2 regions of the Pseudarthrobacter sp. Hb11 genome follow, and region 2 is predicted to be linked to the other one. Evidence: riboswitches for the same ligand, from Rfam matches in the RefSeq annotation. Region 2 holds a riboswitch; the other holds the start of a gene.

Region 1 (5,550 bases), on a different contig from region 2:
CAGGCGGCAAGGGGAAATGACCGCCCAGCCCGCGGGATGGTCCTTGACCTGGCTGCCTTCGACACATGGGCCGCGCGGTGGCGTGCCCTGCAACCGGACGCGGACCTGATGGACCGGGTCAATCCCGCCTACATTCCACGCAACCATCTGGTAGAGGAAGCGCTCGCCGCAGCAACGGACGGAGACCTTGATCCCTTCACCCGGCTCCTCGAAGTGGTCCGCGCCCCGTTCACTGAGCGACCAGGGCTGGAACGCTACACCGAGGGAGCGCCGGAGGACTTCGGCAGCTACCAGACCTTCTGCGGGACCTGAGCGCCCCCGGCAGCTGAGCACCGGCTCAGGAAGGCCGGAAACAAAACAGGGGCGGCAGCCGGGAAGAATCCCGCCTGCCGCCCCTCCTCGGGTGGTGTTACTACGCTACGCGGACGAAGGAAGCGCCGCTGAGCCAGCTGATGGAGTGGACCTCGGTCTTGAAGCCGTCTACGCCACCGCTGACAACCTGGCCGTTGCCGGCGAAGACGCCAACGTGACCGGCGGTGATCACCAGGTCACCGGGAGCCGGGGTGCCCACAGTGGTGCCGTACTGGTAGAACTGGCCCGGGGCCAGGTCGCCAACGCTCTTGCCCACGGAACGGAGAGCCTTCTCCACCATGGCGGTGCAGTCCTGCTGGACGCCCACCTGGCCGTAGGCGTTCGCGAGGATGGCTGCGCCGGTACCGGTGCCGGCGGCCGCGGGAGCTGCCGGGGCGGGTGCTGCCGGAGCAGGAGCGGTGGAGGCGTAGGACAGGTTCATTCCGGTGTTGGCCGGGGCGGCGGCAGTCACGGCCGGAGCCGGAGCCGGAGCCGCAGCTGCCGGAGCCGCCGGAGCGGCTGCAACGGAACCGGCGCCGGGGACCTTGATCTCGTCACCGGGGTAGATGATCGCGGAGATCGACAGCCCATTGGCGGACAGGACATCATTCAGGGCTACTCCGTGGGCGGCCGAGATGGCGCCCAGGGTATCGCCGGCAACAACGGTGTGCACGTTGCCTGCAGCTGCTGCGGGGGCAGCCACTGCAGCAGCCGGTGCTGCGTAAGCCTGGGTGTTAGTGGTCTCGGTGGTGTCCGGACCGGTTACGCCTGCGTGGGCCGGGGCGCCCACACCGAAGGCAATGCCGGATGCTGCTGCAACGGCGAGCGCCGGGCGGCCAAGGGACTTGGCTGAGACAGCCAGACCCTCAAGCGCGATTGAGCGGGCCGGAGTCGCGCGGTGACGGGCGGTAGTGGAATTTTTTGACACGGTTGATCGCCTCTCCCATGCCTGCGGGGTGAGCTGTCGGGTTCGGGTTGGAGATACCCGGCCGGGAGCAATTCCGTAATGAACGGTGTCGCTCTCGACTTAACCCCAAGGCCTCGCGTGAGGCCGGTGGAAACGTGGTTCCCCCGTCCCTGCCAGCTGGAAAGCGTTGGTTCCCGGGTCAGTGGCAGGGCTCGGCATACTGAGGGGAATGTCCCGTTTGGGAGGGACACCTGAAGACCCTAACCCGACTTCGGGTGCATTGTCACGTTTGGGTAACATGCGAGGTGCTTCTATCACATTCCGCAAATGACTGGAATTGGGTTTACCACGCGGCTGACCTCGCGAGATACTATCCTGTTACGGAAGCCGTGTTGCTTTGGTCACAAACTCGTAAATGGACTGGATAACGGGGCCGGAAGCTTGCCCCGGAAGCGCCGCGCGGAGGAGGATATGGCCACCCCCTAGGAGGCGCCGTGATTCAGCTTGGAAAGTACGAAAAGTACTTGATTGAGGAATTTTTTGACGACTACCGCGCCGGTACTCTGAGCCAGCGGACTTTCACCCGGCGGGTTGCCTTCATTACGGGCAGCATGGCGGCAGCCGCGGCGGCGATGCTGCTGGTAGGTTGCACTCCCAGCGAGGTACCGCGGAGCACCGACCCCATGCCCACACCGGAACTTTCCACATCGTCGGCCACCGGAACGGCCGGCGCAGGAGCCGCAGGTGCCGTCCCTGGGGCCAAGAGCCCGCTTTCCCTCCCGGAGGGCGCATCAGGGATGACGACGGCGACCATCCATTTTCCGTCCGGGGGAACCTCTATCAGCGCCTACCAGGCCAAGCCGGAGCGGGCAGGGCGCAGCCCTGCAGTGCTAATCTGCCATGAGAACCGAGGGCTGACAGCCCATATAGAAGACGTGGCGCGGCGCTTTGCGGGAGAGGGCTACGTTGCCCTGGCTCTTGATTTGCTGAGCCGGGAAGGCGGGACTGCGAACCTGGACCGTGACGCTGTTCCCGGTGCCCTCACCCAGGCAGGCGCCCAGCGTCACATTGCCGACTTCAAGGCAGCGGTGGAGTATCTCCGGGGCCAGGACTTTGTGGACGGCCAGCGCATCGCCATGACCGGCTACTGCTTCGGCGGCGGAATCACCTGGCAGGCAGCCACGGAGCTGGACGGGCTGAAGGCCACGGCCGCGTTTTATGGCCCCGCCCCCGACCTGGGCAAGGTGCCGGGCATAAAAGCGGCAGTTTTTGGAGTCTACGCTGAACGTGATGAACGCATCACCGCCGCCGTGCCTGCGCTCAAGGATGCGCTTGCGGCAACCAACGTTGTCCACCAGATCACCGTCTACCCCGGCGTGGAGCACGCCTTCCACAACGACACCGGCGACCGCTACAACGAAGCCCAGGCCACGGCCGCGTGGAACGACACCCTCGCCTGGTTTGGCCAGCACCTTTAGGCCCCGGCGTTCCTGCCAAACCCTGAGTCGGCGCGGAACTCGATCGCATAACCGATGAAGGCACGCCAGCCTTCAATGCGCGGCTGAAGCGGGTACCCGAACCACTCGCGCTAGGCTTTTGCCATGTCCGACTTTGAACGGTTCCGGATCCTGCTCGAGGAGGAGCGGGAGCGGAAGATTGCCCTCCTTCCGGCGCTCCGCGCGGACATCGCCTCCGCAAACTCGGCGCGCCAGGACTCGAACGTGGATGACGAACACGATCCGGAAGGCCCCACCATCGCCTTCGAGCTGTCCCAGGCCTCCGCCCTGCTGAAGCAGAGCAGTGCCGGGCTGGATCAGGTGGACGCAGCCTTGGCCAGAATCGCTGAGGGAACCTACGGGACCTGCGCCGTCTGCGGGGACGCCATCGCCGAAGGCAGGCTGGAGGCACGGCCGTGGACCCCGTTCTGCATCCGACACGCCTCGGCAGGCCGCCCATGAGCAGCGGCATGGATTGTGTGGCGGCTGCCGCTGTATTCGTTGACCGCACGCTGCAGAACGAGGGCGCCTGGTACCGGGCGGACGACGTCGAGGACCGGCTGGGCGGTCTACTGGCCTCCTACGGTTCCTCCGTCGGCGCTGTCCGGGGAATCATCCGCGACGCGCTGCGGAAGTACAAGGACCTCGACCACGATGGCGTGGTGCAGCTGGCATCAGCCCTGTGGGGGCTGCCCCGGCCCGGCGCCAGGGCAGTGTACGAACGCAGGCTCGCCGCCGTTGTCCTGCTGCAGTCCAAAGTGTCACTCCTGCGCCATTCGGACTTGACCCGCATCGAGGGTTTCCTGCGGACTGCCGGCACCCCGGAACTGACAGACCCCCTGCTGGCCGACGTCGTGGCGCCGTTCCTGGCACGGCTAAGCGGGCGCGACCGGCAACGCGCAGATGTTGTCCTTGCCCGTTGGCGGACCGACCCGGATGCCCGGCTGCTCAGCGCCGCTGGCTTCCTCGAGCCGCAATCCAGCCCCGAAGCCCCACCACAAGGAGACACCCATGAACGAACCCTATGACCTGGAACGATTTGTGGCCGCGCAGGACAGCGGCGGAGCGTATGACCAGGCGCTGGCAGAACTGCAGATGGGCAGTAAGTCCGGCCATTGGATGTGGTTTATTTTTCCCCAGATCGCCGGCCTGGGCCACAGCGACATGTCACGCCGGTATGCCATCAAATCCCTGGCTGAAGCCCGGGACTACCTGGACCATGCGGTGCTGGGTCCGCGGTTGTTCGACTGCGCCCTGGCCATCACCAACCATACCGGGCGCTCCGCGGAGGACATCCTCGGCGGCATCGATGCGCGGAAGCTGCACTCGTCCATGACGCTGTTCCTGCGCGCGGCCCCCGGGGAAACTGTTTTCAAAACCGTCCTTGCCCAGTTCTTCGATGGGCAGCCCGACGCCGCCACCGATGACCTGCTGGCGGACCAGGACGCCAGGTAAGGGCTGAGGATTAACGGCCGACGACGGTGCCTTGCGCATCCCGCATGAGGCACCGCCGTCGGCCTGTCAGTAAGACCTTGGCTACGGCGTGGGGTTGCCGCCATTGACGTTCAGCGTTTCCCCGACGACGTAGCTTGACTCCGGTGATGCCAGGAAGACATACGCCGGGGCGAGCTCCGCCGGCTGGCCCGCACGGCCCAGGGGAGTGGACTGGCCGAACTCCGGCAGTTCGTCCTTGGGCTGGCCGCTGCTGACCTGCAGCGGCGTCCAGATGGGTCCCGGTGCCACGGCGTTGACACGGATGCCCTTGGGTGCGAGCTGCTGGGCCAGTCCCTTGGTGAAGTTGTTGATGCTGGCCTTGGTGGTGGCGTAGTCCACCAGCGTGGGGGACGGGTTGTACGCCTGGATGGAGGTGGTGTTGATGATGGTGGACCCCGCCGGCATGTGCGGGAGGGCAGCCTTCGTCAGCCAGAACATCGCGTAGACGTTTGTTTTCAGAGTGTGGTCGAATTGCTCGTCGGTGATGTCGGCCAGCTCCTCCTGGGCCACCTGCTTGCCTGCATTGTTGACCAGGATGTCCACTCCACCGAGAACAGCCACGGCGGTGTCAACCACCTCGCGGCACACAATCGGGTCCTTCAGGTCGCCGGGAACCTTGACGGCCTTGCGGCCGGCGGCCTCGATGAGTCCCGCGATGCGGGCCGCGTCCTCCTCCTCCTCGGGCAGGTAGGACAGGACGACGTCGGCCCCCTCACGGGCGAAGGCGATGGCCGTGGCCGCGCCGATCCCGGAGTCCGCGCCCGTCACGATGGCCTTCCTGCCCTCCAGCCGGCCGGTTCCGCGGTAGGTGTCCTCGCCGAGATCCGCCTTGGGCTCCAGCTCCGCGTCCAGGCCGGGCTCGGGCTGGTCCTGCTTGGGCGGCGAGATTTTCCCGTAGGCGGTGACCGGATTGCGGAAGGTGTACTGGTCTGTCATGGTGGTCCTCCTGGTGCGTAGGGGTGGAACACGAAAAAACTAAGCATGCTTAGCGTTCCAGCCTAGGCAATTCGCCCGGTCCCTGCCAACCCGGGTTTGTGTTGCGGGTCCAGTCCGGTTTAGTCCCGCTGGACCGTGACGACCCTGACGTCCCTGACCGCGCCGGAATCCACCACCGCCGTCATGTAGGTGCAGGCAGGCTGACGGCGCCGGTCTGTGGGTGAGCCGGGATTCAGCAGCCGCAGACCTCCCGGAGCGGTGGTGTCCCAAGGTATGTGGCTGTGCCCGAAGACCAGTACGTCCGCGCCCGGATAAAGCGCCTCGGCCCGGGCTTCCCTGCCCTTCGCCTGGCCGGTTTCGTGCACC
Region 2 (5,550 bases):
GGATCACGGCGTCGAAGTCCAACCGGTTTTGCTCCACTCCCCCAGCCTAGTCCGGGGACGGCGAAGGCGACCTACCCCGATCAGGCAGCGCGCTCAGGCAGCAGGAACGGATCCCAAGCGGGCGTGGGTTTCTCGAGTTCCTTGATTTGCCAGATGGTGCCATGCGGAGGCTCAGGGACAAACCGCAGTTTCCAGCCCATTTCTGCCGGGGTGTGGTCACCTTTGACGTTGTTGCACCGCAGGCAGGCGGCCACCAGGTTCTCCCAGGACTCCGCACCCCCGCGCGACTTGGGGTGGACATGGTCAATGGTGTGGGCAGCTTTTCCACAGTAGGCGCACTTGTGCCCGTCACGTCTCAGCACCCCGCGCCGGCTCACAGCTGTGGACTGGTTATATCTGGGGCGGATGTAGCGGTTCAGGAGAATCACGGACGGGCGGCCCAAAATCTCCTGGGGACCCACTACGGGCTCGTCCCCTTCAGCCACAACGCTCGCCTTGCCCGTGAGCACAAGCACCAGCGCCCGGCGGAAAGTAATAACCGCCAGCGGTTCATATCCAGCATTCAGAACGAGAGTGCGCATGCACGTACCTCTTCACGGCCGCACCCGGTCAGGGGCACGAGGGCCGGCTGCCCTCGGCATGGTCCGGGCTATGGATCGACACCACAAGAGTAAACAAAGAAGTGCACTATCAGCTAATTCCTGACCCGGGCCGCCGCGTCCGGCTGGCAATTAGTGCCCCGGGCAGATGGACCCGGGGTTTAAACAGACAGGACCCCCGCCGCAAGGGCAGGGGTCCTGATGTGTCTTGATCAACCGCTAAGCGCGGGCTGCAAGGATGTCAGTTGACGCGGATGAACACCGGGCCGGAGCCCACGTTGGCGCTGAAGACAACGGTCTGGTTGCCGTTGTAGCCGCCGTGCACCGCTTGGCCGTTGCCGGCGTAGACGGCGATGTGGGCCATGCCGGAACCACCGTCGGCGTAGTAGATGAGGTCGCCCGGCTGAGCCTCGGCGGCGCTCACGGTGCGCCCCAGGGAGAGGTAACCGGCAGGCCAGTCATGGAAGTTGATGCCCACGGCAGCCAGGGAGTTGGTCACCAGCATGGTGCAGTCCTGCGAAACGCCGAGCTGGGCGTAGGCGGCGGACAGAATGGCTGCGCCCTTGCCGCTTGCCGAGGCAGGAGCGGCGGGGGCTGCAGCGGCCGGAGCCGTGGCGGTCACCTTGGCAACAGCGGCCGTCTCTGCGGCGGGAGCGGGCGCGGGAGCCGGAGCCGGAGCCGGAGCCGGAGCTGCTTCCTGAACCTCAACCTCAACCTCGGGCTCCGGAGCTTCCACAACGGGAGCCGGCGTGGTGGTCACGGCAGGCTTCTCGAAGGTGATGGCAATGGTGGAAGCAGCCGAGATGGGAGCCTCAACCGTTGCTTCAACTTCCAGGGTGGAAGCCGGAGCGGAGTCGCGCTGAACGTTGGCGTCAGCAGCGTTGGCAGCCAGGCCGCTGGTCAGGACCAGACCGGAAGCAGCTGCGATGACAGCTGCCTGGCGTCCTACGCCGCCGGCGTTGTCGCCGACAGCCTTGGCAATGATGGCGAGCGAGTTGGTTTTGGTGACCTCGGCGCGGTGCCGTGCGGTTGCACGAGTAGTCATCAGTTCTCTCTTTCGTTTTCCTTCAAACCGCATGTAGGCAGCCAAAGGTGACTGGACGTGCCGGCATCTTGGGGGTACGCCGGCACGCCCCGAACGGGGGATGTGTGATTTAGCGAAAAGCGTTTGGGCAAAGAAAAAGCCCTTGGACCGTAAGGTCGAAGAACTAGTTCATGGTGTAGAACGCGGAGGAACCGGTAGCAGCTACCGAGTGCAGGAGCGTTCCCTGCGAGGGGTTCAAGGCGCTGATCATCATGCCGTTGCCAACGTAGATGCCGACGTGCGCACCGCCGTTCTGCATAACCAGGTCGCCCGGCTGCGGCGTGGACGTGGGCTTCATCGCAGTCCAGGCGTTGACGCGGGGGATGCTGATGCCGGCCTGGGCGTAAACCCACTGGGTGAAGCCGGAGCAGTCCCAGCCGCTGGGGGTGGTGCCGCCCCACACATACGGGCTGCCGATGCCGGTGTACGCGATGGCCGCAATGCCGGAGGTGGCAGCGGAGGACGCGGTGGCCACGACCTTCTCTGCTGCTGCCGATGCGGTGGTCTCTGTGGAAACCGATGCGGTGGACTCTGTGGAAACGGTGTCCGTGTCGGTGGCCGCGGCCGTGTCATCGTCATCAGAAGTTGACTGGACAGTCACCGGCTCCAGCACGGGAGCGGCGATGGTCTTGACCACCGGACGCTCGAAGGACACGGTAGCCGTGGGTGCCGCAGTGACCGCGAGGGCCGACTGCGCGGACCCGGACTCGGTGGAAGCAGAGACACCAGCGGTGGTGTCCGCCGCGTTGGCCGGCAGGCCCAAGGTCAGGACGAGGCCGGACGCAGCAGCGATAACTGCAGCCTGGCGACCTACTGTCCCGGCATTGGCACTAACAGCCTTGGACATGGTGTCCAGGGGGTTGGTACGAACCGATTGCGCACGGTGGCGCGCAGAATTATGGCGTGAAGACACGAAGGTAGCCTCTCCCAATGCCTGCGAGGTGAGCTGTCGGATTCGGATGGGAGTCACCCGGCCGCGCGGCTTCCTGGGAAGCTTTTGCGACTTAACCCCAAGGCCTTCAAACTGAAGGCCATAATTGGTTCCCCCGCCCCTGCCAGACGATGAAATGCGAACGGACCTTGAGCGGTGGCAGAGTTAGGCAATCCGCACAAGAGCGTCAACTTCGGAAAAGTTGACGCGAGTTAGACGGTACAGCAGTTTTGCTTGAATGTCACATTCAGGTCACGGCAGGTCAACATCATTTGATAGTTCACCGTCACTTGACTAAAGCCAGCCCGTGGGGTCAACAACTTCGCCGTTGACCTGGACCTCGAAGTGCAGGTGGCAGCCTGTGGAGGCTCCCGTGGTCCCGCTGAGGGCCACAACATCCCCGCGGGATACTGTCTGCCCCTCCTTCACGCTGAAAGAGGAGAGGTGGTTGTACGTGGTTTCCAGGCCGTTGCCGTGGTCCACTACAACGCGGTTGCCGCCACCGTACTCGTGCCAGCCCACAAAGGTAACGGTTCCGGTGGCCGCAGCCAGAACAGAGGTGCCGCACTGGGCTACGTAATCCTGTCCGCGGTGGAAGTCACCGGAGCCTCCCGTGATGGGGCTGACGCGGTAACCAAAGGGCGAGGCAGTGCTCAATGCAGCGAGCGGGGCACCGAGGCTTCCGGTGGAAGCGGCGCGGGTGATGGCGCCCGCAGACTGGGCACTGAGCAGCTGTTTCAGCTTCCCGTCGGGGTCCGCTTCGGTGACCACGGCGGATCGGCTGAAGTCTATTTCGGCCTCCGCTTCCGCGGAAATTTTGGGCTGTGGGGCTACAGCGGACGCGGCAACAGGAGAGCTCCCTGAGGCATCCGTAGCCATCACGGGACTGGTGGCCGGTACGGTCACGGTGAGCACCAGTCCGGTGGCGGCCAGGGCGACGCCGGCCTTCTGGCCGATGCCGCTGGCAGCAGCGAACTCGGTAATTTGACGGAATGGACCCCGACGCCGGCGCGCATCACGGTGCGGATCGCGGGGGCGTTCCGAGGTGATGACTTCGACAACGCGCGGTGTCGAAGCAGGGACCGCCGCGCGGCGGCGTCCCCTGGAATTGTGCATGGTCAAGAAGGGTTCCTCTCTGGAAAGCCTGCGAAGTTAGCTGTCGGATTCGGGTCAGAGAGTTCAAAGACCCGGTCCGCCGTAAGCAAGCTTCGGCACAGAGATATCCCCGGAGGGATCCTTCGCTGGAAGAGGCTTGCTGCTGACGGACTTCACCCCAAGGCAGTCCCCCGGCTGCCGCTTGTGGTTCCCCCGCCTCTGCCAGTTACGACTCATGCTCCTGATCCGCTGGCAGAGCTCGGCTCCAGATCAGGTAACGCTTTAATATCAACGCTTCGGTTCAACTATAGAGGGTTAACGCCCAAAGTAACAATTCCGTTATCTTTGCGTAACCCACCTCACATGAGGTAACGAGGCGCGCCGGCCAGCCCGCTAGCGGACGGCCACGAACACGTGCGCGGCCACCTCCGGAGGCAACTCAAGTGCCCCTTCAATGCCGGGAACCCGGACGGAGATGTAGTCCCCCACCCGCTCCAGCGACACAGCAGCCCCCGGCCTTATGCCGCCCTCATCCAGCTGCGAGAGCAGTTCCGGCTCCACCTGGATGGGCTCGGCAAGCCGGCTGATAGTCACGGCTGAGGCGGGCCCGTAGGACTTCATCGCTTCCAGGAGGCTGATGGCTCCATCGGCAAAGCCCGGGGACGGCACCCCGCCCAAGGCGGCCAGCCCGGGAATCGGGTTCCCGTACGGAGACTCGGTGGGGTGGTTAAGCATCTCGTAGATACGGCGTTCCACCCGCTCGCTCATCACATGCTCCCAGCGGCAGGCCTCGTCATGGACGTATGCCCAGTCCAGCCCAATCACGTCGGCGAGGAGCCGCTCAGCCAGACGGTGCTTGCGCATCACTTCCGTGGCGCGCTTCCGACCCGTCTCGGTGAGCTCCAGATGGCGGTCGCCCGAGACAACCACCAGGCCGTCCCGCTCCATCCGGCCGATGGTCTGGGAGACGGTAGGTCCGGAGTGGCGCAGCCTTTCGGCGATACGCGCACGCAGGGCAACAATGTTCTCTTCCTCGAGCTCCAGAATGGTCCGAAGGTACATCTCCGTAGTATCGATCAGATCCGTCATCCAGCTCAGCTCCTCGAGCGCAGTACCTTGCGTTGTCCCACCGTATCGCCGTCACTGCGACGTAGTCCGTGGAAAAGCTTAGCCTATTTTGACTTTGTCCGAATAGTTGCCGATGGCCGCAGGACCGTCTCATTGGCTGGACTATGACGCTTCCGGTTCCCGCCGATACAGCCCAACAAGGCAGAATGAGGGAGGCCCTGGCAGCAGCCATCAGTGACTGCCGGCCATCAACCCCCGTCCGGACCAAAGCCGTGTCCATGCCGAAACTGGAGCACCTGTGAGCGAAACCAGCATCACTATTCCCGCCGACCTCCTGCCCAAGGACGGGCGGTTCGGCGCCGGGCCGTCCAAGGTCAGGCCGGAGCAGATTGATGCGCTGTCCGCGGCGTCGAAGAACATCCTGGGTACGTCCCACCGGCAGGCCCCGGTCAAGAACCTCGTCGGTTCCGTCCGCGAGGGCCTCAGCCAGTTCTTCCGCGCCCCCGAAGGCTACGAAGTGGTACTCGGCGTCGGCGGTTCCACGGCGTTCTGGGACATTGCAAGCTTCGGCCTGGTGGAAAACAAGGCCCAGCACCTTTCCTTCGGTGAGTTCGGGTCAAAATTCGCCGCGGCCACCAACAAGGCGCCCTTCCTGGGTGCCTCTTCCATCATCAAGTCTGAGCCCGGCACCCGCCCCTCGGCCCAGGCCGAAGCGGGCGTAGACGTCTACGCCTGGCCGCAGAACGAGACCAGCACCGGCGTCGCAGCCCCCG

The links. Region 2 has a riboswitch for cyclic di-AMP ahead of AC50X7_RS16315 (M23 family metallopeptidase). Riboswitches for the same ligand answer to the same signal wherever they lie in the genome.
Region 1: linked by a shared signal. The riboswitch ahead of AC50X7_RS00580 (LysM peptidoglycan-binding domain-containing protein) and the one ahead of AC50X7_RS16315 (M23 family metallopeptidase) in region 2 are both predicted to bind cyclic di-AMP.

The regions. Positions count from the first base shown of each region.
Region 1 is NZ_JBWZCM010000001.1:115,481-121,030, forward strand. Features, by position in the region: gene AC50X7_RS00575 (protein adenylyltransferase SelO) at 1-312, shown strand, start outside; gene AC50X7_RS00580 (LysM peptidoglycan-binding domain-containing protein) at 413-1,279, opposite strand; cyclic di-AMP (ydaO/yuaA leader) riboswitch at 1,283-1,455, opposite strand; gene AC50X7_RS00585 (dienelactone hydrolase family protein) at 1,753-2,736, shown strand; gene AC50X7_RS00590 (TraR/DksA family transcriptional regulator) at 2,860-3,216, shown strand; gene AC50X7_RS00595 (DNA alkylation repair protein) at 3,213-3,782, shown strand; gene AC50X7_RS00600 (DUF1810 domain-containing protein) at 3,766-4,209, shown strand; gene AC50X7_RS00605 (glucose 1-dehydrogenase) at 4,291-5,184, opposite strand; gene AC50X7_RS00610 (metallophosphoesterase family protein) at 5,304-5,550, opposite strand, start outside.
Region 2 is NZ_JBWZCM010000014.1:50,967-56,516, reverse strand. Features, by position in the region: gene mobA (molybdenum cofactor guanylyltransferase) at 1-37, opposite strand, end outside; gene AC50X7_RS16330 (HNH endonuclease) at 81-581, opposite strand; gene AC50X7_RS16325 (NlpC/P60 family protein) at 841-1,644, opposite strand; gene AC50X7_RS16320 (C40 family peptidase) at 1,808-2,530, opposite strand; cyclic di-AMP (ydaO/yuaA leader) riboswitch at 2,601-2,780, opposite strand; gene AC50X7_RS16315 (M23 family metallopeptidase) at 2,909-3,730, opposite strand; cyclic di-AMP (ydaO/yuaA leader) riboswitch at 3,741-3,959, opposite strand; gene AC50X7_RS16310 (iron-dependent transcriptional repressor DtxR) at 4,103-4,798, opposite strand; gene serC (phosphoserine transaminase) at 5,076-5,550, shown strand, end outside.